Regions from separate parts of the Paenibacillus sp. FSL M8-0212 genome, predicted to be linked through region 2. Evidence: predicted binding sites of a transcription regulator. Region 2 holds the regulator's gene; each other region holds the start of a gene.
The links. Region 2 encodes NrdR, which represses ribonucleotide reductase genes. Its sites were predicted from a motif close to AACACNATATATNGTGTT; they were not measured.

Region 1: the regulator NrdR is predicted to act here: its motif matches at 3,188-3,205, upstream of MKX68_RS00600 (adenosylcobalamin-dependent ribonucleoside-diphosphate reductase).
Region 3: the regulator NrdR is predicted to act here: its motif matches at 7,993-8,010, upstream of MKX68_RS13350 (anaerobic ribonucleoside triphosphate reductase).

Annotation. Positions count from the first base shown of each region.
Region 1 covers NZ_JBBORP010000001.1:146,263-156,342, reverse strand. Annotated here, with positions in the region: gene MKX68_RS00610 (YqhG family protein) at 1-1,000, opposite strand, end outside; gene MKX68_RS00605 (DEAD/DEAH box helicase) at 1,004-2,767, opposite strand; gene MKX68_RS00600 (adenosylcobalamin-dependent ribonucleoside-diphosphate reductase) at 3,266-5,905, shown strand; gene catA (type A chloramphenicol O-acetyltransferase) at 5,988-6,635, opposite strand; gene MKX68_RS00590 (flavin reductase family protein) at 6,866-7,426, shown strand; gene MKX68_RS00585 (acyltransferase family protein) at 8,001-10,080, shown strand, end outside.
Region 2 covers NZ_JBBORP010000001.1:309,525-319,604, forward strand. Annotated here, with positions in the region: gene MKX68_RS01315 (S-layer homology domain-containing protein) at 1-1,475, shown strand, start outside; gene MKX68_RS01320 (S-layer homology domain-containing protein) at 1,809-3,899, opposite strand; tRNA gene MKX68_RS01325 (tRNA-Ala) at 4,588-4,660, opposite strand; gene nrdR (transcriptional regulator NrdR) at 4,845-5,312, opposite strand; gene MKX68_RS01335 (alpha/beta-type small acid-soluble spore protein) at 5,429-5,650, shown strand; gene MKX68_RS01340 (lytic transglycosylase domain-containing protein) at 5,733-6,296, opposite strand; gene coaE (dephospho-CoA kinase) at 6,293-6,889, opposite strand; gene MKX68_RS01350 (manganese efflux pump) at 6,899-7,672, opposite strand; gene mutM (DNA-formamidopyrimidine glycosylase) at 7,815-8,642, opposite strand; gene polA (DNA polymerase I) at 8,761-10,080, opposite strand, start outside.
Region 3 covers NZ_JBBORP010000001.1:2,989,070-2,999,149, forward strand. Annotated here, with positions in the region: gene MKX68_RS13325 (glycoside hydrolase family 3 C-terminal domain-containing protein) at 288-3,110, shown strand; gene MKX68_RS13330 (methyl-accepting chemotaxis protein) at 3,260-4,099, opposite strand; gene MKX68_RS13335 (TetR/AcrR family transcriptional regulator) at 4,383-4,985, shown strand; gene MKX68_RS13340 (DoxX family protein) at 5,028-5,474, shown strand; gene nrdG (anaerobic ribonucleoside-triphosphate reductase activating protein) at 5,484-5,987, opposite strand; gene MKX68_RS13350 (anaerobic ribonucleoside triphosphate reductase) at 5,984-7,945, opposite strand; gene MKX68_RS13355 (ATP-binding response regulator) at 8,428-10,065, shown strand.

The DNA.
Region 1 (10,080 bases), 160 kb from region 2:
CATCTGCTCCAATGGGTTTAGCGTTCTTTATATCCACAACTTTTTTCAGTTGTGCAGGTGGCGTGCGGTCAGAATGGACATTCTCCGTGTCTGAGGTTACGTTACCTGGTGATTCTACCTCAGGTGTATCTTCTCGGAGTACCGCTTCATAATAGGTGTCCAACACGTCCAGCTCCAGATCAAGCCGCTCTTGGGCTTTCTCTGCCCAGCTATAATCGAGTTCCAGCAAGCGGTTCGTCAAATGAGATTCCAAAGCAGCTCCGGCATCAAATAACGAAACTTTAGCTGTCTGTACATGCATGTTCTCCGCCAGCCTCGGACTAAGATCACGTCGGTTCAGCTTGGTGCCGAATTTCTCTATAATTTCACCCGAGCGAAGGGAGATGCCGAGAAAATGCAATTCCTCCCGTTTCAAATCACAGGCGAATTCCACCTTGAAACAGACACCAAGCCAAGGCTCATATACAGCTGGCGCTGTAGCGCGCAATTGCCGTTTGGCAGCCTGCTCGAACAGATTTACGAAGGCGCCGCCTTCACGGGCTGCGCCGAAAATCTGCTGGAGTCTGCGACTACCGTATACCACTTCTTCACGCAATATTCGTCCTGGCCCCAGCTGTGGCAGAGATGGCGTAATACCGAAGTAACGGCCTAGAATAGTTTCTTTTGGTGGCTCGCCTTGAGGACTGCCATTGGTTACGCCATTTGTTCCCTCAGGGTTAGGTACAACAGGAGGTGATGCTTGCGCAGCTTTGGCTTCTGCTGCTTCAATGGCCTGCTGATAACTGTCAGGATCAAATATAAATGTAAAGGACATCGTCTCAGCGGGTGCTCCGGTTCGTTCCACGAACCCCCAATAATAGGGGCGATTGGTCAACGCTTTGTCCGCCTCAGGCGAGAGTTTGACTGTAACATGGGCGGGAGAACGCTCCATAATCTGACAATCAAGTGCTTCCAGATAGGTGAGAACATAAGCCTGCACTTCATGGGGCGACATGGTCATGAGTTAGCTGCCTCCTTTTCGAAGATCTAACAACCCGGATACGGCAGGGCCTTCATCTGAAACCTCACGTTGAATGGAGTTCAGCGATTGTCCAAGTGAGTCCATTTTACGGCGAATATCTTCATCATTTTGTGATTCCAACATGATTTTGTACAAACTTTTCTCAATGGACTCCTTCTTCTCCAGCCGTTCCAGAATGACATCCAGCCCGCCGATCACCATCTCAAACATATTGATCTTCTCATGCAATAGATTCAAGATGTGTTCCTCAATGGTTCCGCTTGTAGATAAATTGAAGATGTTCACGTCATTTTGCTGTCCAAGCCGGTGTACCCGACCGATCCGCTGCTCTACCCGCATAGGGTTCCAAGGCAGATCAAAGTTGATCATATGATGGCAAAATTGCAGATTAATGCCCTCGCCACCCGCTTCGGTTGCAATCATGGCCTGCACACGCCCGCGGAAGAGATCCATCATCCAGTCTTTTTTGCCTCGATTCATGCCACCCCGATAGGGTACAGCTGTAAGTCCGTTGTTGCGGAAATAGTTTAGCAGATACTCCTGCGTGGCCCGGTATTCGGTGAAGATAATGACTTTTTCATTCATGTTCCGAACCAGCTCCATCGTTTTCTCCGCTTTGGTATTCTCCTTGATCGCTTTAATATGGGCCACGAGTTCCCAAATTTTGTCCCGAAGGGGAGAGTCCAGCGGAAGTTTCTTCGACAGATTAACCAGTGTCACGAACACGGCATCCCGACTGCTGCACACTTCCCGCTGCAATGTAACAAGGGATAGCATGCTGCTCAGATTGCCGCCAGCTTCCTGATACTGGTCTTTAACAAAGGAAGTCACGCCATCATACAGCGCTTGTTCTTCGGGCGATAGTTGCAAGTTCACGTTGGAGACATTCCGTTTGGTAAATTGAACGGGGCCTTCTCCGCGACGGTTACGAATCATGACTTTGGATAACTCGTTCTTAAGCTGTTCCTGATTTTTCGGAACCCGCTTGTCTACAACAAAGTTGGCCGCAAAGTCACCCTGACGACCCAGTTGACCGGGCTTCAGCAGGTTGATCAGATTGAACAACTCGCTCATATCGTTCTGCACAGGTGTAGCTGTAAGCAGCAGACAATATTTTTTGCGCAATTTCAGCATGAATTGATAGTTGGTTGTTTTCTTGTTTTTGAGTTTATGAGCCTCGTCAATAATAATCATGTCGTAATCGGTATTCAGCAGCATATCTTTATGCGGGTCACGTTTGGCTGTATCCATGGAAGCTACAACCACTTCATTCTGCCAGGAATAAGCCTTTTTCTGGGCAATAGCAGGGATGCCGAATTTCGAATTCAACTCCCGCACCCATTGCAACACAAGAGATGCTGGCACGAGAATGAGTACCTTGGATACGAGACCCCGAACCATATATTCTTTCAGAATGAGACCGGCTTCAATGGTTTTGCCAAGACCCACCTCATCGGCGAGAATGGCCCGGCCTGACATTTCAAATAATACTCTGCGAGCAGTGTCCATCTGGTGAGGGAGTGGAGTAAGGCCTTGCAGATGCTTCAAACACTGGATCTCGTCAAAATTGGGAATCAGATTGGTTTCTTCGGCTTGAATGCCCAGTTGGAAGAGTCGATAATCCCCCCAAGGGCCTCCTTTATCCAGTCGTGATTCCAACTGATTGATCCAGCTCCGATCAAATTCCAACGGAACGGGCAGTTCGGCTACTGGTTGATTCATGTGGTGCGGGTTCTTCCGGTTCATGGTGCTTCCTCCCCTGCCATACGTGATGACGTTTTATTCGTAGGTAATAGTATGGACGAATGAGAGTCAGTTCATAACTATGTAAGTTGAACTACATTTTATTTGCACGAACACTACGATGACAGAACAACCTTCCAATCGCTGTTATCCCCAGATTTCTTTGATTCCCTTTTCTGGAGGGGGAAATCCGGGATTAGCGTATGCTTCCGATGCAGCTTTCTTTCAGAAAGCTTTTAGGCGAACGCTTCGCTTCTTCAGGTTATTTCTGTCCTCTCCGTTCTTGTGTAAAAAGTTTAGTTGAACCAATGTGAACTACAGTTTATTTACAAGAAGCTTGTCCGAGTATAGGGAGTCTATGAAGATGGACTGTGATAAAAGTCATATGGAAAATCAATATATGGTGTATTATACTGAATTTATATCACTATATGTGGTGTTTTATCATAATTTACTCTTGTAGTGAAAATGTAGCGTTATTCGGGGAGGTTGAACGTAGCGATGAAATCAAACCAACGATCGCATCAATTAGAAGGACTTAGCGAAAAAATATTTCTGGACCGATACGCCTGGAAAGATGCTGATCCGAATCATGCCAAGGTCGGAGATGTGGTATTGGTATTAACCAAGGATGATCCCAAGTTCCCAACCAAGGAAGTGGGCGAAATCATAGAACGTCAGGGCCAGCTTGTACAAGTAAGGATTCGAAGTGGAGAGATCATCCAGACAAACGTGGAGAAATTGACACTCAACATAGAAAAAACACCGGAAGAGATGTGGGACCGTCTTGCCAAAGCAATGGCATCTGTAGAATCCACAGCGGATCAGCGGGCAACGTGGGAGTCCAAGTTCCGCTCCGTATTGGAAGATTGGAAGTTAGTACCCGGAGGCCGTATTGCTGCGGGCGCGGGGGCAAGCGATGAGTTGACACTCTTCAATTGTTATGTCATTCCATCTCCGCAGGACAGTCGGGGTGGCATCATGAGAACCTTGACCGAGATGACGGAAATTATGGCACGTGGTGGGGGTGTTGGTATTAATTTGTCCTCTTTGCGTCCTCGACGAGCGGTGGTGAAAGGTGTCAACGGATCATCCAGCGGTTCCGTATCGTGGGGCGGGTTGTTCAGTTATACGACTGGACTGATTGAACAGGGCGGAAGCCGCCGGGGTGCGCTCATGCTCATGATGAATGACTGGCATCCGGATGTGCTGGATTTTATTACCGTGAAACAAACGATGGGGCAGGTGACCAATGCCAATCTGTCTGTATGTGTGAGCAATGCATTTATGGAGGCTGTCAAGCAGGATGGAGATTGGGATTTGGTTTTTCCCGATACAAACGATCCGGACTATGATACCGAGTGGAACGGGGATATGCAGCAATGGAAAGCCGCAGGTCATTCGGTGGTGCACTATCGTACACTGAAGGCTCGCGAAATCTGGCATACCATTATTGAATCAGCCTGGAAATCGGCAGAGCCTGGTGTGGTATTCATGGAGTACTATAACCAGATGTCCAACAGCTGGTACTTCAATCCGATCATCTGTACTAATCCGTGCGGGGAACAAGGTTTGCCTGGCTGGGGTGTATGTAATCTGTCTGCGATCAATCTGTCCAAATTCTACGATGAAACAAATCATGATGTGGCATGGGATGAACTGGCGGAAACCACTCGTATCTCGGCTAGATTTTTGGACAATGTCATCGATGCAACACCATATCATTTTGAGGAAAATAGACTGAATCAGCAGCGTGAACGCCGGGTTGGGCTTGGCACGATGGGATTGGCAGAGCTGATGATTAAGCTGCGTATACGATACGGCAGTCCTGAATCCCTTGAATTTCTGGATAAACTGTATGGATTCATGGCAAAGGAGGCCTACCTGGCATCGGCAGAGATTGCAGCAGAGAAGGGAGCTTTCCCAGCTTTCGAAGCTGAACCGTACTTACAGAGTGGATTCATGAAAAACATGGTTGCGACGTACCCTGAAGTGGGAGAGGCCATTCGTAAACAGGGCATTCGAAATGTCACACTGATCACACAGGCGCCAACGGGAAGTACAGGTACGATGGTGGGCACATCAACAGGTATTGAGCCGTATTTCGCCTTCAAGTATTTCCGTCAAAGCCGTCTAGGTTATGATGAACAGTTCGTACCGATCGCACAAGATTGGCTGGATGAACATCCGGGTGAAGCTTTACCAGACTATTATGTGACGGCGATGGATTTGTCGGCTGAGAATCACATCCGGGTGCAGGCTGCGATTCAGCAATGGGTGGATAGTTCAATCTCGAAGACGGCCAACTGTCCGGCTGATTTTACAGTGGAGGATACGGCTGAGCTGTACGAACTGGCCTTCGACCTTGGCTGCAAGGGAGTAACGATATACCGCGACGGCAGCAGGGATGTGCAGGTGTTGTCCACGTTGAAGAAGGAAGAGACCAAGGCTGGAGATCAGAACACGGCGGAAGCTGAAGAGAAGACAGTCGTATCTGCAATAGAAAACCCGAATAATGCGGAAGGGCAGGCAAGTGATGGAACTTCCAATAGCCAGGTTGGTGTTAGAACGCATTCTTCCGATCAAGTCCCTTCCTCTTCTACAGTGCTGGATAAACAATATAGAAGCCGTCCTCAGGTACTGCGTGGTGCGACATACAAAATCAATACGCCATTCGGGATGGCTTACATTACGATCAATGATCTGGAGGGAACGCCGGGTGAGATCTTCCTGAACGTGGGCAAAGCGGGATCGGACGTGTTTGCCATGGCTGAGGCACTCGGTCGAGTATGCTCTCTGTTCCTTCGATACGGAGATCATGGGCACAAGGTGGAACTGTTGATCAAACATCTCAAGGGAATCGGTGGTTCGGGAGCGATTGGCTTCGGAGCCAATAGGGTTGAATCGATTGCTGATGCAGTCGCCAAAGCATTGGAAAGTCATGTACAGAGCAATGCTCAGGAGAACGAAACTGGAGCATTACAAGAACAGAACCAAGATAAGAGCGCATATCCACAAGTGGAGGATCAGAAAACCTTTACCGAATCGAGAGATTTATGTCCTTCATGCGGCTCGGCATCCCTGATGAATGTGGAAGGATGCAAAACATGCAGCAGCTGTGGGTACAGTAAATGCAATTAAATATCTCTTGAAAAAAAGAGAAAAAGAAAGGCACTCCTGACTCCATTACGAAGTCAGGAATGCCTTTTTGTCATTTAGCTAACTAACACCAATCCTGGCATCGATCTGCAAGTGATTGCAATTCATTAAATACAACACCGGCATGGTAGCCGTCGCACACGGCATGATGTAACTTAACGGATAAGGGAAGATATACTTTATCGTTCTGTTGAACATATTTCCCCATCGTGAAAATAGGTAACAAGTAGGTTCCCTCATTGTAAATATTCAGATTAAATCCCGTAAAGTTCACCCAAGGAATACTGGAAACGGGAAATGTATTTGGTGGTTCATTGGGTTTGGCAACGAATTGTTTGTGATCTTTGTAATTCTTCATATCTTCCAGATAACGAATGTGGAATGTCTCGAAATCTTCATGGAATGCTGTCCAGATCGTTGAGAAACTTTTGTCGTCCTCATGAAAAATCGTATAACTCGGAGACATTTCGTCCCAATAGCCCAATTTCCCCTCTGCATCAAAACAGGTTCGAAATTCCCTGTGTGTATTGACAACCGTAGAGATCATGTGAATAAGAGCGGGATAGAACTTCAATCCTTTAAGCTTCAGTTCGTTGATCAATAGAGTGATATCCAGATTAGCAGTTATGCTGTAGGTACATCTGACCTGATTCAAGTAGTGGTCAAAGTATGGCTTTCGATCCCACTGATCTAACACGATTGAATTAAACATAAGTTATAACCTCCTAAATTTGAATAATGCCTTCATTTAGGAGGTATATTTGACTGATTTGACCATATCCTATCACATTCCCAGTATCGTATTTTAGAAATTGACCATCTCAGTATAACATGAGACTGAATGTGTCGCTTATAGCGAAATCCTCTGCAAAACGCTTTTTCAACCTGCTTCTTTACTTTATAATTAAAATTGTCTTTATAACGAAGAAGAGAGGGGATTAGATGCGTCAGCCGATAGAAGAACCCATATTTTATTCTTATCCTGGAATGGTAGCGGTGGTGACTTCACGTCATGAGGGAGTCCAGAATGTGATGGCGTCCGGATGGCATACATACATCGGATCATCACCAGGCGTATATGGCATCTCCCTTCGTAAGGAAACATACTCCTATGAACTCATTGAGAAGAGCGGCGTATTCGGTGTTCATTTCCTGCCAGGTCATCGATCGGAGTGGATTCAAGCTGCAGGAACGTTCAGTGGAAGAGATACGGATAAATTCAAAAGATTCGGCATTCCATATGAGGAAGGAATCAAGGTAAGTGTACCCATTTTGACAGACGCTTATTTTGCTTATGAGTGCAAGGTTATGGACATTACGACATATGGTGACCATGAATGGATTGCAGGCGAAGTGTTGCAGCGATATCAGGATCAGAAGTACTTTCTGGAGAATGGAATGGTTGATCTGGAGAAGTTGCAAATCCCAATGTACACAGGGCGTTCAGCATACCGGATCATGGATGCGAGGACAGAAGAAAAGATTCACCCGTTCCACCTCTAGGGTCCTAGGCAAGAAGAAGCAATTATGAGCAAAACTTTCAATCCGGTCTGACATAGGTTTATAATGGATATTGGCTGCTGAGCAAGTCGGCAGCCTTTTGTTATGAATTCAATTGTTTCAATCGATGTGTGCATGGGTATGCTGGTTTGCGCAAGTGGGACAGGTAATTTTAGCCACTCGATGAAAAGTACTATATTTAACGACAAAATTAGAGTATGATTTTACAGCTATATGAGCTGGCAGGAAAGGTTACATCGGTTTAATCGTTTGTAACTATTGCTGTAAAGTATGAGGCTTATTTCGGGCGTATAATGCTAAACGTGAACTCACGAATGAATATAAAGAATATTTTAATAATTAAACTTAATGGACAGGCAACTCGTCTTTTTTAAGATTATAGAATTCACACAGAATGTAGCATCATCGGATAGTGCTTCAAACAGAAGCTTTTCTTATGTTGTAAATGAAAGATGGAAGGTGCAATACGTATGTTAATGACAACCAGAACGATCAGGAGTTCCTTTATGCCCCCAACACCGATGTTGTTGACTCACAGTAACAAGGAGGGGCATGCATGTCACAATCGTTAAATCGTAAGAGACATATGAACGGACTTGACGGCTTGCGAGCCATCGCTGTACTTGCGGTAATCGCGTATCATCTGAATTTGGATTTTATTCCGGGCGGACTGCTCGGTGTAGGTATATTCTTTGTTCTCTCGGGATATTTAATTACCGATATTCTCGTGTCACAGTGGCAGGAACATGGACGCATTTCACTCGGTGATTTCTGGGTAAGACGGGTAAGGCGTTTGCTTCCAGGCATGCTGACCATGACAGCTGTGGTGATGATCTGGCTGGCCTGTACAGACCCATCCCGGCTCGCTGCGCTTCGTGGTGATATCGTTTCGGGTGTATTATACATAAGCAATTGGTGGTATATCTTTCACAACGTTTCCTATTTCGAAAGTTTTGGCCCTCCATCACCGTTTGGACATTTCTGGTCGCTGGCTGTGGAAGAGCAATTTTATCTTATATGGCCTCTTCTACTGATCGCAGCAATCATAGTGTTCAAAAGAAAGGGATGGCTGGTCGTTTTCATTGTTGTCGCAGCTGAATTGTCTGCTGGCGCAATGGCCATCATGTATAATCCGGATTTGGACCCGAGCCGTGTATATTATGGAACAGACACGCGGGCATTTGCACTGCTTGCTGGTGCTGCTCTTGCCGTGGTGTGGCCTAGTCGCAAGCTATCGAGCTCTCTGCCTGGCATGAACCGGATTGTGCTCGATGTATCAGGACTTGCTGCGCTTGCTTTATTAATCTACATGATGCTGAATAGCAGTGAATATGATCCGTTTCTGTATCAAGGGGGCATGGTGCTTCAGGCTATCGCAACAACGTTGCTGGTAGCAGTGTTGGCTCACCCATCATCTTTCCTGGCACGTATCATCGGAGCGAAGCCACTACGCTGGATCGGAGAGCGATCCTACGGATTATATCTGTGGCATTATCCTGTCATTATTTTAACCAATCCCGCGGTGGATACGGGAGGAGCACATCCTGTACGAATCATTTTACAGGTTGCTGCAACGGTTGTACTGGCCTCATTGTCCCTTAAATATATTGAAAATCCGATTCGGTACAATGGATTCCGTGATTCTTGGTCCCGATTATGGGGAAGAGGGCGGTCATCAATCGGTATACGTAACGTATGGTGGAAGCGAGCAGGTCTGTTGATGACGATTCTGCTGTTGTCCTATACGGTATCTCAGATGATGGTCTCACATGCAGCGAACTCCGATTCCCATTCGGTATCGATGTCCAACACATTGAATGGAGAGAATTCCGTAGAGGAGGAACAGGGGCAGGATGTGTTGCCAGCTATTACAGCGACGTCAGGCTCTGGCGAAAAGAACGATGCTCATACCCATAAACCGGAAGCAGGAACGAAAGATGATCCGGGGAAAAATGAGAAGCCAACAGGAGAGTCTGCTCCAGACTCAAAACCTGACGACCAAGGCAATTCAGTGAATCCTGGCAAGGACGTTCAGTCTGAAGATAAGCCGGCTAATGACTCCGTGAATAACGAGAATGATGCGCCGGATGACGCTGGAGCGAATCAATCCGATAATACGGATCATACGGATGATACACCTGATTCATCTCAGGACAATGAAGAAACAGCTCCTCCTGCCCAGGATGGAAAGGTTCATTATACCGTTATTGGAGATTCGGTGATTTTGGATGCAAAACCGTATCTGGAGCAAATTATATCGGGAGTGTATGTGGACGGACATGTCGGTCGTCAGATGTGGCAGGCAGGCGATGTATTGGAAGGTCTGAAGCAAAACAACCAAATGGGCAGCAAAGTGGTGCTGGAGCTCGGGACGAATGGCTCCTTTAACTCCAAAAACTTGAATGCTGTGCTTGATTATCTCAAGGATGAGGATCGGGTATATCTGGTTACTGTGCGCGTACCTCGTCCATGGGAACGAACGGTGAACAGGGCGTTGAATGAGGCTGCATCCAAATACAGCAATGTCTCCTTGATTGACTGGAACAGTGCAAGTGAGGGACATGACGAATATTTTGAAAAAGATGGTGTACATCTCACTACGCAAGGGTCCGAAGCTTTTGCAGAACTGGTGAAAA
Region 2 (10,080 bases):
ACTTGCCGGCTTGGAACAATGACTACACAGATGTCTTTGATTGGATGTTCGCGCAGAGAAAACCGGTCGTACCCGGTGCACCGAGCGGCTTCAAGGCGACAGCCGGTAACGGACAGGTCACATTGAGCTGGACCGCCCCTGCTGACGACGGTGGCAGTCCGATATTAGGCTACAAGGTAAGGTATGGCAACGTGACGCCGGTCACACTGGATGCGACGGAGACCCAATATACCTTTAAGAACCTGACAAACGGCCAAGACTACAACTTCACCATCATCGCAGTGAACGCGAAGGGCGACGGCGCGGAGATCAGTGTGACGGCCATGCCGATGAAGACGACGACTCCTACCGTACCTGGTTCTGGTGGTACTACGGGCAACAACGGTAATACAAGCAACAGTGGTAATACACACAACACTAACAATACGAACACCGGGACAGACGCTGGAATGTCGAAATCGACCTACACATTGAATACACCGAAGGATAAACCCGCTATCACAGACAAAAATGGCAACACCACCCTGCCCGGCGGCGGCACGATTACGACCAAGGGAGGGACGGAGATCAAGGTGCCCGAAGGCACATCGATAGACTCAAACGGTAAGGTAACCATTCCGGCAGACAAGAGCGCCGAAGTGACACTACCCGCCAGCAACAGCACGGTGACCATTTCTGGCGGCTCGACGATCGCGAGCGACGGTACAATCACAGTAGTCGGCAAAGACGCGCATGTGAACCTGCCAAACGGCAACCAGGTGCTTATCCACGGCGGATCGAAGATACGGAGCGGCGGAACGGTTGTGGTAGGATCAAGCGGCGCAAGAGTTGGCTTAGACAACGGCATGTCGCTGAACATCCGTGAGGGTACGGAGCTGGCGTTTGATGACGCCATCCCACTGGGCTTCCTCGTGATATCGGGCAATCCTTTCAGGGATGTCAACATGGACGACTGGTTCTACAACGATATAAATTTCGCCTACACATACGATCTTTTCAACGGCACGACGTCCACAACGTTCTCACCGGGCAACGCAATGACGCGTGCAATGTTCGTGCAGGTACTGGCCAATCTTGAGAACGTAAACCTCTCCAGCTACACGAGTTCCCGCTTTAGCGACGTGACGGACGGACAATGGTACACCGCGGCAGCCGAGTGGGCGGCCGAAAAAGGCATAATCAACGGTACAAACGCAGACCTGTTTGACCCCAATTCACCGATGACGCGCGAGCAGATGCTGGTAATACTGTACAACTACATGAAGTACAAAGGCTATGAGATACCTGAAAGCCACTCTAAATCCTTCACGGACGAGAGTGAGATCAGCTCCTGGGCGTTGGAGGCCGTTCAGACACTGCGGGACATCGGCATTGTAGTAGGCAAGCCGGACAACTTTTTTGCTCCCAAAGCCACCGCCACCCGCGCCGAAGTAGCCACGATCTTTGTAAGATTCGTCGAATATTCGGCTAAGTGAAAGCGACCTGTCTCGGCTATGATAGGTACTCCACTAGAACATTGTGCGTCAATTACCTACATTCGTTATTAGCCACAGAGAAACAGAAACAAATTTTCCTGCTGTGACATCAGAAACATTTGATTCCAACAAAAAAAACGGCATCTCTGCCGTTTTTTTGTCACACTCTTATTGAGCCTAAGGAAATAGAACCCCCTGACCTCATCCCTGCCAGCAATGGAACGGCTGTCCGACGTGGTTCGATTAAAACCGTGGAAGCCTTGTCCTGACTAGGTTTTTTCCATTTCATTTCCGATCTATTCACACTAACGGAGTATGACATACTGCAATCCATTAAGTTAGTGAATCCAACAACGACTTCACCTGCGGATCAAGTCTCAGTGCGTTCAAAATGATCTGGAGCGCTTCTGCACGAGTCGCCATGCCTTTAGGATCGAAGCGATCCTTTTCTTTGCCGTTGACGATGCCCGCTTGCGCTGTTGTTCTAATTTCACTTGCTACGTAGGACTGATTCAGATCAGTGAAATAGCCTTTGGATGTGTCTTTCGCCACGTTATTCAGGTTAATGATACGAGACAACATGATAATCATTTCTTCACGTGTAATCGTCTGCTCTGGCATGAATGTACCATCCTCATAGCCTGTGATTACCCCTAACGCGGCAAGACTTACGATCGTATCTTTCGCCCAGTGTTTGTCGAGGTCTTTGAACGCCACATTACCGCTGATATCAGTTTGGATGTTGAATGCGCGACTCAGCATCGTAGTGAATTCTGCGCGTGTAATCGTTGCATTAGGTCTAAATGTGCCATCCTCATAGCCTTGAATCAACTGCAATTTCAAAAAAGTATCGATCGTTGGTTTTGCCCAGTGCCCATGAGTATCCGCAAAATCCGCCATCGTATTCTCTTTCTCTGCTGCTGCAGCTAGGGCATCAAGTTTTTCGACCAGGCTAGCGCTATTCAAAATGTTGCTGTTAAATACATCTACCGTCGTCGGTTTAGGCTGAGGTTCAGGCTTCGGTTCAGGCTGCGATGATGAGTCCTTAGGGGGTAAAGGTGGTACCCATGTGCCTCCACCGCCAGGAGTTGCCTTCGCTGCAAATGCATACGATAGGGTCACCGTCGTGCCTGTGTTATTCGTCACTGTAGCCGTGTTGCCATTGATCGTTGCCGTCGTTAGCGTGGTGGCAAATGTATATCCACTCTCCGCCGTCAATGTTACGGAAGCCGTGTAGGACGTATTTCCGCCGAATGTCGTCGCAGCTGGACTCCATGCTACAGTTCCAGCCGTAAATTTCGCCGTTCCTACATTTGCTGTCGTACTCGGTGTAGCTCCAGTCACAGGTGCAGTGACCGTAATCGCTGCGCTGTTAATCTCCGCTGCTGTTGCTGCAAATGCATACGATAGGGTCACCGTCGTGCCTGTGTTATTCGTCACTGTAGCCGTGTTGCCATTGATCGTTGCCGTCGTTAGCGTGGTGGCAAATGTATATCCACTTTCCGCCGTCAATGTTACGGAAGCCGTGTAGGACGTATTTCCGCCGAATGTCGTCGCAGCTGGACTCCACGCTACAGTTTCCGACGTAAAGTTCGCTGTGCCGACATCTGCTGCCAGGCTTGGCATAGCTCCTGTCACAGGGGCTGTCACCGTAATCGTTGCGCTGTTAATTAATTCGACTGAACGTAATTTGACGTATGCAAATCCTACGAATGTGCTAGTATCTCCGTCGAAACTGCCGCGCCCCGTTATCGCACTAGGCGCGCTATTTTCAGTATTCGTCCAATATTCGTAAGTTCCACTCACAATGATCGTCCCGCCGATACCTGCGCCACCCTGACTACCAGTGGCAGTTATAACACCGCCATTTATCGTAATCGTCCCATTACTACCTCCGATACCCGCACTATACAGACCACCAGTGGCTGTTATAACGCCGCCATTTATCGTAATCGTCTCACTACTACCTCCTCCGATACCCGCGCCACCACTCTGACCACCAGTGGCTGTTATAACGCCGCCATTTATCGTAATCGTCCCACTACTACCTCCGATACCCGCGCTATACAGATTACCATTAGCCTCCAGCTTGCCCATGCTTGCTCCAGTAGATTGTGCAAAAATCTTCAAGCTGCCAACAGAAACATAAATTCCGGCATCGTAGTCAGTCCCGGACACCGTTACATCGCTGTTATCTTCAAGGATAATATGGGCACCGCCCCCTACCATAATCGGGCTAGACTTAGTCCATGAACCACGGAACAAATACCAGCCGCTTGAAAGGGTAGAATAATCCTCAAAATTGTTGCTGTCGATGATCGTTACATCAGCTTGCGTTTGTTCTACGCCGTTCTCGTCTAAATACGTTACCCCTGTACTCGCCGATACGGTCGATGCTGCCGACGGAAGCATTGATACGATCAACGTTACAATTAATAATATCCGAACGAACAACTTCCATGCTGCTATCTGGCTTATTGAACTAAATCGCCATGCTTGGGTATTGGGTCTTGTATCTCTCATCTCTAACACCCTCCATTAATAAAAAACTAGTAACGATTAAACGAGCACAATAAATTCTAGTAAACTGTAAATATTCGAATCTATATCTTTAACCGCCACCTCCGACTTGTCAGTAATCCCAACGAAGACTCATAAATGCTGCAATTTTGATCGCGTCATACGGCTTTAAATGAGTCCTCTCTATAACCCTTAATAAGCCTTTTTCCGATCCAATTCGTCTGTTGTAGGATAAAATTACGTCAACATTCATCATTATATTTTATCAAAAAAGCTATCTCATAGATGAAATGTAAAGAAAACTTTAAACTTCACGATTCAAGGGAGGAGAGGTCATCGCCTAGGTGCATGGTTACGAATCTTCCTGATTTAATTTTGGAAAAAGAAAAGAGTCGAATGCTCATCAATTTCATTCGACTCTTGCGAGAACAACCTATCATGTGTAGGTTCAGTAATATAATATTGAATGGAAATTTATTAATTAAGACTTCGTTCCCAAGTTCAAAAAATTCTGCTCGAAGAGTACAATTTCTGATTAATAAAGCAACAAAAAAAACCCTTGCTATACAAGGGTTTCAACGATTTTAAGGTATGGAGCCTAGGGGGATCGAACCCCTGACCTCATCGCTGCCAGCGATGCGCTCTCCCAGCTGAGCTAAGGCCCCAGGATATGAAATAGATAACTAGTCCAACACTGCAACGTTCCACAGGCGACTCCTATATCATATAAAATCCAGCTTTCGCTGTCAATCACTTTTTAAGATCCAAAGTGATTGGAGAAGAACAACCGATTTCTCTGGTACACACGGACTGGAACTCCAGACTGCTCTTCTCCCTTTCCCCACTTCACTAATCCTCCAGATTGTCTTTGGACAACAGGGATTTCAGTTCTTTCATGAACATATTGATATCTTTGAACTGACGATACACCGACGCAAAACGGACATACGCCACTTCATCAACTGGAAACAACTGTTCCATCAATAGCTCACCAATCTGGCGACTCTCAACTTCAGCATCAGCTGTATTACGCAGAGATTTCTCCACTTCAGATACCATCATCTCCAGCGTCTCAACGGAGACTGGACGTTTCTCACAGGCACGAATAAGCCCGCGAAGAATCTTGTCCCGGCTAAACTCTTCCCGGCTGCCATCTTTCTTGATGACAATCAATGGAGTCTCTTCAATCATCTCAAACGTTGTAAATCTTCGGGCACACTGCTCACACTCACGGCGACGACGAATGGATTTTGCTTCGTTGGCCGGACGCGAATCAAGCACTTTGGTACCCATATAACCGCAATAAGGACACTTCAAATCAGATCACTTCCCACGTTTTACTTTTTACCACATATTCCCTGTACTGATTTTGTAATGAAAAACGCATTGCCGACACATAATACTTTTACCAACCCGCGAGGAGGTGAACAGCAATGGCACAAAGCAATGGTAACTCCAACAACTTGGTGGTAACTAAAGCTTCCGCAGCACTCGAGCAAATGAAATATGAAGTTGCTCAAGAACTCGGAATCAGCATCCCACAAGACGGATACCAAGGTAACATGACTTCTTACGAGAACGGTTCGATCGGTGGATACATCACGAAGCGTCTGGTAACAATTGCAGAACAGCAATTGGCAGGTCAATACCAATAATATCTGCATCGTAATACGCTACACAGAGGAGCATGGAGCGGCCGGTGAACAACCGGCCTGCTCTGTGCTTCTACTTATATACTTAGAACGTATTATAGATCTTTACATACTGATTATAATAGTAAATGACTCTTTGTACATAGTGACGCGTCTCACCAAACGGAATATCTTTCACTGTATCAAACGAGCCATCCCATACACCATCTCTAAGCCAACTGTTTACTTTGCCTGGTCCCGCATTATAGGCAGCGATCATAACTGCTTCATTGCCATCGAATTGATCGGACAGATTCCGCAGATACCATGTGCCTAATTGAATATTTCGTTCAGGCTCGTGCTTTAATTCCTCCAGCGAAGTGTCGGGAATTTTGGCTTGTTCCAGTATCCAATTCGCCGTGTCCGGCATCAGTTGCATGAGCCCAATGGCACCTCGTTTGGATTCTTTGCTTGTCTTAAAATTGGTCTCCACCTTGATAATGGAAGCAATCAGAAACGGATCAACCTCATAACTCTGAGATTGGGCACGAATCTCTTCCTTATAATGAATGGGATAGAACCATGCCATCCAGTTTGTATTCAGAAATAACACCAGTACAAAGGACACAAACATCAACAGCAGTACACGTTTCTTGCGCAATATTCTCATAACAAACCCTTACGCTGTAGATATGAGTCAATTTGCTGCTCCGTCGCAGACCATAAGCCGCTGTTATCGATGACAATGTCTGCCAGCTGTTTTTTGCGCTCAATATCCATCTGTACATCCATTCGAGCCTCAGCCTGTGCTGCAGTCATTCCATCCCGACTCATCAAGCGATCTCGTTGCACCGATCTCGGGACATATACGACCATGACTTCCTCGAAACCGTCCTCCAGACCTGATTCGTAGAGCAATGGAATATCAGACACCACAAGTTTATCCGGATGTTGCAATTCGTATGCAGCAGCCCGTTCGCGCATCTCTCTTCGGATCGCCGGATGTGTAATAGCCTCCAATGCCTTTCGTTCCTCAGGTTGTTGAAAAACAATGCTTCCGAGCTTTTTCCGATCCAGTGTTCCATCTTCGTTCAGTATGGCTTGTCCAAACCGCTTAACAGCGGCGGCCAACACGGGATGCCCGGGCATCATAACTTCCCGGGCAATAACGTCTGCATCGATGAGCAACGCTCCCTTACTGGCGAGATAGGCGGAAACACTGCTTTTGCCTGTCGCGATCCCGCCGGTTAAGCCTATATTCATCGTTTCACCTCATAACAACTTCATTATTCCCATAATCATTAACAATAGCGCTGGCAATACAGACAGTCTTCGCATCCAGCGCAGAGCTGAGAATCGTAATCCCACCTTCATGCCGAGTGACAGAAAAGCCCCACTAAACAGTGCAATAATGAGTGCTGTCCATAGTGTAGGGAATCCCAGAAGTGCCGCTCCCAAACCTGCTCCAAACGCATCCAGAGACAGGGCAATACCTAGCCACATCGCTTCTTGAGCAGAAATACTCCCCGAGTTATCCATATCCGCCTTGGAGGGACTGCGAAGAATCTGAATGACAACGCCCAGCTTGCGCAGCTCCAGTGTAAATACCATTCGTTCCAGTGATCCATTTGAAGCCGACTGCTCCAAATCCAGTGCAAGCACCTGATTTCTGCCCTTTGAATCCGACAGTCTCTCTTGTGCTTCTCCCACTCCAGTTACCGTTGCTTCTGCTGCCTCACCCATTCCAGTGTCTGTTTCCAGCTGTTCTTTGCCTTGCTTTCGAATTAGTTGCAACAGTGACCATGCACCAATACCTATCAATATAACGGCTCCCACGATCGAAGCGATATCCGGTGACACCACATGGGACAACAACACACCTACTTGCATCGACAAGGCAATAACCAATCCCGAACAGATCGAAATAACAGCGATAGATAACAGGGGAATCTTAGTCCTCCGTAACCCATATGTAATCCCGACTCCAAAACCATCTAAACTAAGCGCCAAAGCAAGCGCCAGCAATGAAATAAAATGATGCAGCACCCCGGACTCCTCCTCTGTGCGGTACTCGTGCCAACTGAAGATGCCAGTATGGGTATACGCCCGCTTATTTCTGCCATATCAGTATATGGAGGGAGGAATCCAAGGGTGCTATGATTTCATCATTTCGTTCATTCAGTTCATGTTACAGCAGCTGACAGTTCGGACAAAAATGCGTGCCACGGCCACCAACCACCGTTTTTTCAATTAACGTACCACAAGTTGTACAAGGTTCTGATTTGCGTCCATAGATTTTCAGTTGATGCTGGAACATCCCCATCTCACCCTGTCCATTCACATAGGACTTGATGGAAGATCCACCTGCATTCACTGCATCTTGCAACGTAGCCACAATCGCTTCATGCAGCACCGTTAACTGAGCTTCGGTCAGTGTCTTGGCGATGGTCTCGGGATGGATACCTGCGCGAAATAGAGCCTCGTCCACATAAATATTCCCGATACCAACCACATATGCCTGATTTAAAAGCACAGCCTTGATTTTGGTTGTACGCTTGCCAACCGCCTCGCGGAATGCAGTTACCGTAAAGGCTGGATCAAGCGGCTCCAGTCCCAGCTTCAGCAAAGGTTTGGACACCAGTTCCTCACCTGCATTAAACAAATGCATCGTACCGAACTGACGCACGTCCTTATAACGCAATTCCGTACCATCATTAAAATGGAAGATCACATGTGTATGTTTCTCTACATCTTCATGCTGCTCGTACACACCGTACCTTCCTTCCATCCGCAGATGGGAGACAAGCACCAGCCCGTCCAGCAAAATACGCAAAAACTTGCCGCGGCGCTCCACCCCAATGACGGTATGTCCCGCGAGTTCCATTGCAAATGCATCTATGTCGTCCGGCCGCTGAATAATCCGCGGCAAGCTAACGGTAACATGATCAATCGTTTTGCCCACAATAAGTTGATTCAATGTTCTTCTGACTGTTTCGACTTCCGGCAATTCCGGCATGATGTTCTCACCTCCCCTATATTATAACGGAAGATGGCGCTCAGCGGGACCCTTTTCTTATATCTCAAACATGGAAGGGCCTATTGTAAAATACCGGAAAAACCGCGCAACACTTGATTTATTTCGCTTCGTACCAGTTATCACCAAAGCTGACTTCTGCTTTCAGCGGAACCGACAGTTCCAATGCTTTTTCCATGACAGAAGGCACTAATTCCTTCATCAATTCCAATTCATCCGCAGGCACTTCGAATACAAGTTCATCGTGCACCTGAAGCAACATACGGCTCTTCAACTTGCGTTCCCGCAGCGCTTCATCCATCTGTACCATGGCCAGCTTAATGATATCTGCCGCAGTTCCCTGAATCGGTGTATTCATCGCCGTACGCTCTGCGAAGGAACGCAGATTGAAGTTACTGGCATTAATCTCTGGCAGGTAGCGACGTCGCTCCAACAGCGTTTTGACGTAACCATCCTGACGAGCTTCCTTCACAATGTCATCCATATATCGGCGGACACCCTGGAACACTTCAAAATACTGATCAATAAACTGCGCGGCCTCTTTACGTGTAATGTGCAGGTTCTGTGATAAACCATAATCACTTATGCCATACACGATACCAAAGTTAACTGCCTTGGCGGAACGACGCATATCCCCATCCACATCCTCAGGCTTCACGCCAAATACATCCGAAGCGGTCTTTGTATGAATATCCATATCGTTGACAAACGCTTCCTTCAAGCGCTCATCGTCCGAAATGTGTGCCAGTACACGCAGTTCAATCTGGGAATAGTCTGCTGCCAAAATGGACCACCCGGGTTCCGAAGGAACAAATACCTTCCGGATTTTGCGACCTTCCTCCATCCGAATCGGAATGTTCTGCAAGTTCGGGAATTGACTGCTAAGTCGTCCCGTTGCAGCAATGGTCTGACGATAATACGTATGCACCTTGCCATCCCGATCGGATATCTCTTTCAGTAATCCTTCCACATAAGTGGATTGCAGCTTGGCAAGCTGACGATATTGCAGAATATGCTTGACCACATCATTATAAGGAGCCAATTTCTCCAATACTTCCGCATCTGTGGAATAACCCGTTTTGGTTTTCTTCACTACCGGCAAGCCCAGTCTATCAAATAAAATCTCACCCAGTTGCTTCGGTGAATTCAGATTAAATTCCGTTCCTGACAGTTTGTAGATCTCAGCCATCAACCTGCTGATCTGTTCTTCAAACTCACTACCCAAAGCCTGAAGATCGGCTGTATTGGCCTTGATGCCCTGTTTCTCCATGTCCGCCAATATGCGTGACAACGGCATCTCCAGTTCATGGAACAGCGAATTCATCTCATCCGTTTCCAACACCTGCTCCTGAAGTGGAATAATGGCTGCGACAGCAGCAGCTTTGCGGCATAGGAAATCACCCAAGATCTCTACTTCCGG
Region 3 (10,080 bases), 2.7 Mb from region 2:
AGACTATGCCAGGAAAAAACGGTGTTGTTCAGATTTTGAAGAGGGGATGTTCACAATTTCCTGTGCAGAACCTCTGTTTTTTTTGTTAAACATGCTATATGATAAGATTACCGAAATCGTTTTAGGTTTTGAAAATGAGATCAAGTTTTACACCTTTAAACGTTGATTATAAAAGGGTTAATTGATCCACCGGAAAAAATATTTTATCCGAATTAACCCCCGTTTTTACTTGAGATATGTATTCGCTATCATTTTAATTAACTACCGATAACCAAAGGAGATTTTATATGACGACCAACCAAACGAAATATCCGTTTCAAGATACAGCACTAGAGTTAGACACCCGTGTGAAGGACCTTGTATCCCGCCTGACGGAAGATGAAAAAATTGAATCCATGCTGCAATATCAGCCGGCAGTAGAACGCCTGGGTGTGCCTGCATACAAACACGGAACAGAAGCGGCCCATGGCTTGGCCTGGCTTGGAGAAGCAACATCTTTCCCACAACCAGTGGGGCTTGCATGCACGTGGGATGCGGATCTGATGAAGGAGATTGGCTCCGTGCTCGGAGACGAGGCACGTGTATTTTATAAACGCAATCCGGCAGTGAACGGTCTTACGCTGTGGGCACCTACAGTGGATATGGAACGTGACCCGCGCTGGGGACGGAATGAAGAGGCGTATGGTGAAGACCCGGAACTGACAGCCGAGCTGACAACAGCATTGGTCAAAGGAATTCAGGGTGACCATCCAAAGTATTACAAAGCGGTCGCTACCTTGAAGCATTTTCTTGCGAATAATAACGAAGTGGATCGCGGAAGTGGTTCGTCCAGCATTGATCCGCGCAATATGCGTGAATATTATCTGAAAGCGTTCGAGAAGCCGTTCAAAGAAGGCGGCGCACAGTCGATGATGACGGCGTACAACTCCATTAATGGTACGCCAGCGTTGTTGCATCCATTTGTGAACGAGATTGTCAAAGGCGAATGGGGCATGGATGGTTTCATTGTCAGTGATGCAGGTGACGTAATGGGCATCAAGAACGATCATAAATACTATGATTCCCACACACCGGGTACGGTAGAGTCCGTAAAAGCAGGAATTGATAGCATCACCGATGATGCTGAGCTGTCCAAACAGGCACTACGTGAAGGATTGGAACAAGGTACACTCACGATGGATGACATCGACAAAGCGTTGTTTAATACGTTCCGTGTGCGTTTCCGTCTGGGCGAGTTCGATCCGGAAGAAGGCAATCCGTACGCTGCTATTGGTGAAGAGTCCATGATGACGGAGAAAGCAAAAGAATTGTCCCTCAGAGCTGCGAGAGAACAAGTGGTGTTGCTCAAAAACGACAAAGGCATGCTCCCGCTGGACAAAACAAAAGCTGGTAAAGTGGCTGTGATTGGTCAATTGGGCGGAACCGTCTATCGTGACTGGTATGCAGGCACCATGCCGTATAACGTATCCCCACTTGAGGCGATTCGTGGCAAAGTAGGCAGCGACAAAGTAGCGTTCAAGGATGGTAATGATCGTATTACGTTAACTTCCGTAGCCAATGGGAAGAAAATTGGACTGGCAGAAGGTGAGAAATCACCTGTGATTGCTTCGGGAGAAGCGGAGACGTTTATGGTGTCCGACTGGGGCTTCGGAAGTTATACCTTGCAGGCGGAAAGCAACGGCAAATATCTGACCACAGATGAAGAGACCGTAACGGCTTCCGCAGATGAAGTGTACGGCTGGTTCGTGAAGGAAGTATTCCACCTGTTGCCACAACAGGACGGAAGTGTAGGTCTGACCACTTGGAATGGCAAAACGGTGACTACACCTAATGGTGGAAACGATGCATTTGCGGTGTCCGAAGAACTGAAAACCTTTGGTGCCACAGAGACGTTCAAGCAGGATGTGATTGTGAATGGACTTGAGGAGGCGGTAGCAGCTGCCAAGGCTGCGGAAACGGCGATTGTCTTTGTCGGTAATAATCCGCTTGTAAACGGGAAAGAAGAGATTGATCGTCCAAGTCTGGATCTCGCCGAATCCCAGCAACGTCTGGTTGAAGCAGTCTATGCCGCGAACCCGAACACGGTAGTTGTTATCGTGGGTAGTTATCCGTTCACATCGAATTGGGTTCAGGAGAACATCCCGGCGGTATTGTATACTTCGCACGCAGGACAGGAACTGGGTAACGCAGTGGCTGACGTATTGTATGGCGACTATGCACCAGCAGGCCGTCTGAATATGACATGGGTACAATCGGCAGATCAACTGACCGACATCAAAGATTACGATATTATTCAATCTGGTCGTACGTATCAATATTTTGAAGGTAATGTATTGTATCCGTTTGGACATGGTCTGACGTATGCAACGTTTAAATACAGCAATTTGGAACTTAGCCCAGCTCAAGTGGGTACAGAGGACAACGTTACGGTAACTGTAGATGTGACCAATACCGGTACAATCGCCAGTGACGAAGTTGTACAGTTGTACGTTCGTGCAGGCAAATCCCGGGTGAAACGTCCACTCAAAACATTAAAAGGATTCCGTCGTCTTCATATCGAAGCTGGAACTACAGCGAAAGTCAACTTCACCTTGCCTGTACAGGAACTGGCAATCTGGGATGTAACTCGTGATCGCTATGTCGTGGAAAGTGGAACTTACTCCATTATGGTTGCCAAGTCATCCTCTGATGTTCAGCTGGTTGCAGACCTGACGGTAGAAGGAGAGACAATCCCTGCTCGTAATCTGGCTGTGGCTACTCGTGCCGAGAATTATGATGCTTACCTGGGTGTTGACCTGGATGAGAGCAAAGAGGGTGGAAGTGCTGTCCGTGTAGTTGCAGAGCAAGGATGGATTGCCTTTAAAGATGCTGATCTGGGTAGTGGGGCAGCAGTAATTGAAGCTCGTGTATCCGCAGAACAAGCAGGCGCTGTGTTAGAAGTTCGACTCGGTTCACCAGACGGTACGCTCGCAGGACGTGTGGAACTGGCACAAGGTGAAGCGCAGCAGTGGTCTACCGTGAAGGCGGAACTCACATGTGCATCAGGTGCGCAGGATGTATATATTGTGTTGTCTGCAGGTGTCCGCATCAGCCACTTCGAGATTCGTTAAGTCAAATAACTCATGAAAAAGCCTCCGAACTTATTCGGAGGCTTTTGTTTATTGTTTAATGACCATTTTGCATAAATCCCCTGAGCGGCAGGAATCGAATTATGCAAATTTCTATGATATGAACCGCGTTTGTTTCATTAAACGTATTTTTATTTACCGTCAAACGTAATCATTTTTTGCACAAATTGCTTCAATTGTTTGTTGGTTTCATTTAGTTGCTCAATTGTGCTCATGAAATTATTTACGAGTTCAGCCTGCTCTTGGGAGCTTGCAGTGATCTCACCAAGTTCATTCTCCATGCCTTGAATGGATTGCCGAACCGAGAGAAGAGAATCTTCAATACGGGCCGTTGCTTCTTTGGTATCGACAGACAGTTTGCGAATTTCTTTGGCTACTACGCCGAAACCTGCACCTGCTTCACCTACACGAGCCGCTTCAATGGCTGCATTCAAGCCGAGCAGATTGGTTTGTTCGGAGATCTCACGAATGAAACTGGCAACCTGAGTTACATTGCCTGATTTCTGTACGGCTTGTTTGGAGTTATTCCTGATCTCTTCGGTTGTGGCACTGAGCTCCTCGGAGTGTGCGGCTACATGCTGTACACTGTCAATTAACTGGTTGGTCAGATTTTCGGTAGCATCCATGAGCTGTTGCAGCTGGTCCTGGTCATCCATACTGTAGAGCAGGTTGAACAGGGCGATGACTTCACCTTTCTCATTTTTAATGGGGATAAAAGCCACGTCAAAAGGAACACCGAATAAATCTTTAGGGTAGTGATCAAATCGTTTGACTGTACCGCCGTTGAGATCAGCAAAATTTCGATTTCCATCCAATAGAGGGTCGCCGGGTTGATAATTCAGTTGTTTTAACGATTCCCCTGCTGAGAAATATAGGAATTTCTCATGATCAATAACGGAGAGGGTTACATCCTGACGAATCGTATCTCGAAAGAAAGGCATACATGTAATTAATGCTTGAACAATATCCATATAAAAGATGATTCCTCCCTGGCTACCTTATGTAAACGGTTAAATTTTAAATGCTAAATTACTAACTACCTATATAATATATCGTCATGCAATAGAGAAGGAAGTAGAGAGAATGGATAAAACCTATTTCTTTAAGGCAGGTCTCTACGAATGCTTCAATTATGCGGGAAATGGTCCGAGAACCAGTTAAAGATTGCTTAATTACTATTCTTATTTACAAACCGATAGTCGGTTTGTATAATTCTTTTAAAGAGTAGAGGAGTAAACAAGGGAGGAAACGTACTTGAAGAATGAAGACAGACGGAAACATACAACGGCTCAGTTATTGGGAGCTACCAAGGAACTGTTACAAGAGAAAGCCTGCCATGCGATTACCTTAAAAGAGATTATGGAACGCTCGGGATTGTCCAAAGGGGCGATTTTTCATTACGTTAGAAGCAAGGACGAAATATTTATCTGGGTTCTGATGGAGCATCTGGAGACGGTGCACTCTGCCGTTCTGTCTACCATTGCGAAAGCAGATATCAAGACGTTTGAAGGTCCGATGCAGATTATCGCTGCGAATTTAGTCGGTCTGGAGGAGCAGGGATCAATGACCAATAAGGTCTTGCTTTATTTGCTGGGCAAAGAGGACGAACCTCAGGTGTCCGAAGCACTACAGCAATTTCACGATAGGTCGGTCAACTATTCGATGCAGTGGATTGAGTTGGGAATCAAACATGGTGTGATAGATAGCTCGATTAATGCAGAGCAGATGGGAGAACTTTTTGTACTGCTCTCCATGGGACTGCGGGTACGCACCTCAATGCATACAAGCGGAAGGTCACACTTGAACTCTGCAGATATAGCTAACTTCATGTCTACCATGCTTAAGCAACAAGACTGATACGGATCTTTTTATAGTAAAGATGATGAAGGAGGATAAGAAATGGCACCACTTATTGCATTATGCACAACTTTTATGATACTTCGCGGGATCGGCTGGCTTGGAGTTCCGATGTTTAATCATTGGCATCCTGCGTTGCAAGGTGCGGTTGTCGTCATGTTTTTGTTGAGCGCATCCGCACACTGGGGCAAACGCAGATCCGATTTGGTTCAGATGGTTCCTCGTGGATTAGTTCACAAGGAGAAAATCGTCACGTGGACTGGAATCCTGGAGATCGCAGGCGCAGTTGGTTTACTTATACCTGGTGTTGCATGGATTGCCTCTACAGGGTTGCTGCTCATGCTCATTGTCATGTTCCCGGCTAATGTCCATGCGGCCCGTGAGAAGTTAACCATAGGCGGCAAAGCTGTGTGGCCAGTTTTCCCACGTCTGATGCTTCAATTGCTGTTCATTACAGCGGTTGTACTCGCTTCGCCATGGTTTGGATAATATACTGCCTCATATGAGTGTGTGCGTCACAATGGTGTGACTTGCCATTGTGCCAGGCACATCAATCAAACGTTGATTCCGGCTGCCGCGGAAGGGCAGGGAGACATCACGCTCTGCTTCAACGTATTGCCCGTCGATAATCACATCGCACAATCGGGCAAGCTCCGCTCTCACAGGGTCGGTGACCAGCTCCTCATATTCGAATCCCGTGTATGCCCATACCGTCAGATCAGGACGTGCAGCGCGGAGCTGCTGAACCCATGACGTACATTCTGCTGCTGAGAAAAAGGGATCACCACCACATAACGTAACGCCATCCAGCAGCGGATGGGTCGTCACTTCATGCAGAATCTGCTGCTGCCGATCCTCTGTAAAAGGCTCACCCGCTCGAAAGCTCCATGAATCCGGACTGAAGCAGCCCGGACAGGCGTGTCGGCATCCGCTGATGAACAACACGGCCCGTAAGCCTGTCCCTTCATTTACCGATTCCGGAATGTAACCATATAGATTCACCGGTGTTTCACCCGATCCCGCACTTCGGCCTGCTTCGCAGCATTGAAGCGTACTTTGTAATCTCCAGTCAGATAACCGGTTACGCGGCGTAACCGCTGGAAGTGCACATGGTTCTCGTGGGCTTCACAGCCTGGGCATACATCCCCGATGACGCCTTCATAACCACATGCAGGGCAGCGATCAATCGGATGATTAATGGAGAAATAACCGATATCCTGCGCCAGTGTATACTGTACAATTCGCAGGAAAGCTGCGGTGTTGGCTCGAACGTTCCCGTCAAGCTCCACATAGGAGATTGCTCCTGCGTTACATAAAGTGTGGAATGGGGCCTCCAGTTCAATCTTCCGATAAGCTGGAAGAGTGTGGTATACCGGGATATGGAATGAGTTCGTATAATACTCACGATCGTTAACTCCGGCAATGAGGCCGTATCGTTCTCTATCGATCTTCGTGAATTTGCCGGATAACCCTTCAGCAGGTGTGGCAAACAGTGTGATATTCAAGTTATGCTGCTCGCTCATCCGATCACAGAACTCTCTCATGGTCCGAATAATGTTGAGCGCTTCGCGGTGTACATGAGGGTCCTGCCCATGATGGCGCCCATAGAGAGCTGTCATACATTCTGCGAGACCGATAAAACCAAGAGATAACGTTCCATGCTTTAATAGATCGGCAACCGGCTCGTTCGGGTCAAGCTGTTCTCCACCTTCCCAGACACCCTCCCGCATCATGAAGTCCGATGCCTTGGCAGGCTGTGCTGTCTGAATTCGGTAGCGGTGCAGTAGGCCGGAAGCGGCATTATGCATAACCGACTCTAAAGCCGTGTAGAATCCGGCACGGTCAGCAACAGCTCTGGCACCTTGGCAGATGCCAAACCGGATGCCGAGCTTGACAAGGTTAATAGTGTTGAAGGACAGATTACCTTTACCACTTTGACGATTGCGACCAAACCGGTCAGCCAGTGTACGTGTGCGGCATCCCATAGTTGCGATGATCGTATCCGGATCTTCCGGATGATAGTAAGGCAGATTGAAAGAAGCATCCACATTGACAAAGTTGGGATACATCCGCCGGGATGAACAGGTGACTGCGAGGCGGAACAAATCATAGTTCGGCTCTCCTTGAGCCTGATTGATCCCTTGTTTACATTGGAAAATATGTTGAGGGAACACGGGAGTCTCCCCGTTGCCCAGGCCACGAATGGTTGCTTCCAGCAACGAGCGTGATACCAACCGTCCTTCTGCTGATGTACATAATCCATAGTTCAGTGAAGTAAATGGAATCTGACCACCTGCCCGGCTGCTCATTGTGTTCAAGTTATGAATCAGTGATTCAGCAGCTTGTCCTGTCTCCAGCTCAGTCTCTTCATAGGCGAAGGCATATGCGCGCGGGCACTGATTTTTCGCTTCGATGCTGTCCAGATAAAGCTGTTCATCCTCAAGCAGGGCATGCTCACCAAAGAGGCGTTGCCCTTTGCGGTAATGTTTGCGGAACGATCGTTGTACATAAGGGGCCAAATCCCAGTCAATCTTATTGGCCGATACACCGCCATATTGACTGTTCTGCTGGGATTGGAAGATGATCGCAACCAAGGCCATTGCAGACATGATCGTCTGAGGTGTGCGAACCGATCCGTTGCCTGTATTGAAACCCGCAGCAAGAAGACGGTCAAACGGGATAAAGATGCAGTTGGTTGTTCCAAGCGCATACTGATCCAGATCGTGTACATACAGATCCCCGTTCTCCACAGCTTGGGCAAGCTCTTCCGGCAACACATGACGCAGAGCATGCCACTTGGCTGTCTCCGAACCGAGCCTGCTCATCTTGCCGCTGAAGGAGTCTCCGTTCAGATTCGCATTTTCCCTCAGCGTATCGGCGTCTTCTGCGCCAATAATTCGTCTTCCCAGGTCGGATAATAGATCGGATGCCGGTGGAGTGGCATACTCAAGCATGTTCATGTAAGGTTCCTCCTAAAATGATTTTGGGTATCATTCAATTCACGTTAAATACTATATGTAGATTCATATTATCCATTTATAAACTATATGTGGTTTTTTGGGTGTGATAATGGTCACACAACGTAGTGGGCAACGTGGACTTTCCTTTAATTGCTGTGGATAAAGGTTCCCAAAGTCTGAGTAGAAGCGTATAATTTCTAGTTATCCTGCAAGGATAATATTCGAAGTGAGACAAGATGGACTTTCATCCATCTGAAAAGGCGATTTGCAAACCATTTTTGGTTGTTAAACCATCAACTCAAGACCTGCTTTTGTCCAAAAACAGGCTATCGGCAGGGAGTATGATTCTCTTTTACTTCTACGGTGTTAATCATATAAGTATAGATTGTGACAGTTATTCGGATTCTTGATGAACCCCTGTACGTGATTAAACATTCTGATATACAGATTTGAAAGTGCAGCTAAGACAAAAGGGGTGGATCATGGGGACGGCAGAAGGCATTACGAGAGGCTTCTATGAAGATATTAAGGAAGCTGCGGCCCATATCGTAGACGTATTAAGCGGTATATTGAAGGTTAATACCATCTTCGTTGCCACCAATGACGGGGTGACCAATGTCATTTTGGAGGCTTTTAATCGTACGGAAGAGTTAGTTGTTAAAGGCAGTGCACTTCCATTTACGGATTCATATTGCAGCCTGGTATTAAGAGACAACGGGAGTGTTCTTACGATCCCGGATACATGTGAACATCCGATGACACGATCCATGGGCGTTACGAGCGGACTTGGCAATCGTTTCTTCGTGGGCGTGCCTATTATGAGAAGATCGGGCGAAACATTTGGCACCATCTGTCTGATGGATGATCCTGGGTATGTGATCAGCGAAACCGATTTGAAGACACTGAAGGCGATGGCTGTATTCCTGGGTTATGTTGTCGATCTGGAAAGTACGCTGCATGTTCAGGAGCGGAAATTGAGTGATTCGGAACAAATGCAAGAACAGCTCCAGGCAGAGAAAGAACGAGCCGAATCTGAGGCGATGACCAAAACACAGATGTTGAAGTTGATGAGTCACGAGATTCGCAATCCCTTGAACGGTATTTTGGGACTGACAGATCTGATGCGCACACCGGATATGCCCGAGGAGCAGTCCCAATATGTGAACATGATTGAGACAAGCGGCAATATTCTGCTTTCCTTGCTTAATAATATGATGAATTTCAATATTAATGAAGCAGGTAAAACGGTTATACATGATGATCCGTTTGATCTGGTAGGTACCATTGAGAATACGGTGTATCTCTATGCCGGTATTGCGACAGGCAAGAACATTGAGCTGGGATTAAATCTTGAACTGAATGTATCTCAAGTGTTCGTTGGTGATGAAGTCAAGATTGGACAGTTGCTTGCACACGTCATTCAGTATGCTCTCGATTCAACGCGTGAAGGTTCCGTTCTGATCACAGCAGTAGTGAATGGAGAAGAATTGGAAGAGAACGGTACACTTCTGCTCAAGGTGAAGTACACGGGTCAGATGTTATCGGACAAGAAGACACAAACCTTTAACAGCCAAGATGAAAATTTGAATATTCAAAAACTGATTGGAAGCAATCTGGGTTTAGCTGTAAGCCAGAATCTTGCCATTCTCATGCATGGCCGTATTCAGGTGAGTAGTGTGCAGGAAAATGAGACGGAATTCAACATTTCCCTTCCGTTACGCAGATACTGGGAGTTACCTCAACTCGCAAGTGTTCAGCAGCGGTTAAAAGGGAAAAAGGTGTTGCTTGCCAAGGACCCTGACATTCTGCAAGGCGTCTCTTCCCTGATGCGTAGGTGGGAGATGGATGTACACATGACCTCGGGTTTGACATTAGCGCATGATTGGATCAAGGAAGGATTCATGCCGGATGTAGCCGTTGTGGATATGGGATTACTGGAAGGCGGCGCAGCCGACTTTGTACATGAACTGAAACAGAGACTGGAGAATCTGCCCGTCATTGTTCTTGTTCCTTATGGTATGCACATTGAATTGCATGAAGCAGAAGCCTTTGATGCTGTTCTGACCAAGCCGGTCAGACAGGCTGATCTGTTGAATGCATTGAGTATTACGCTGCCTTAAACGAGCAGACAGATG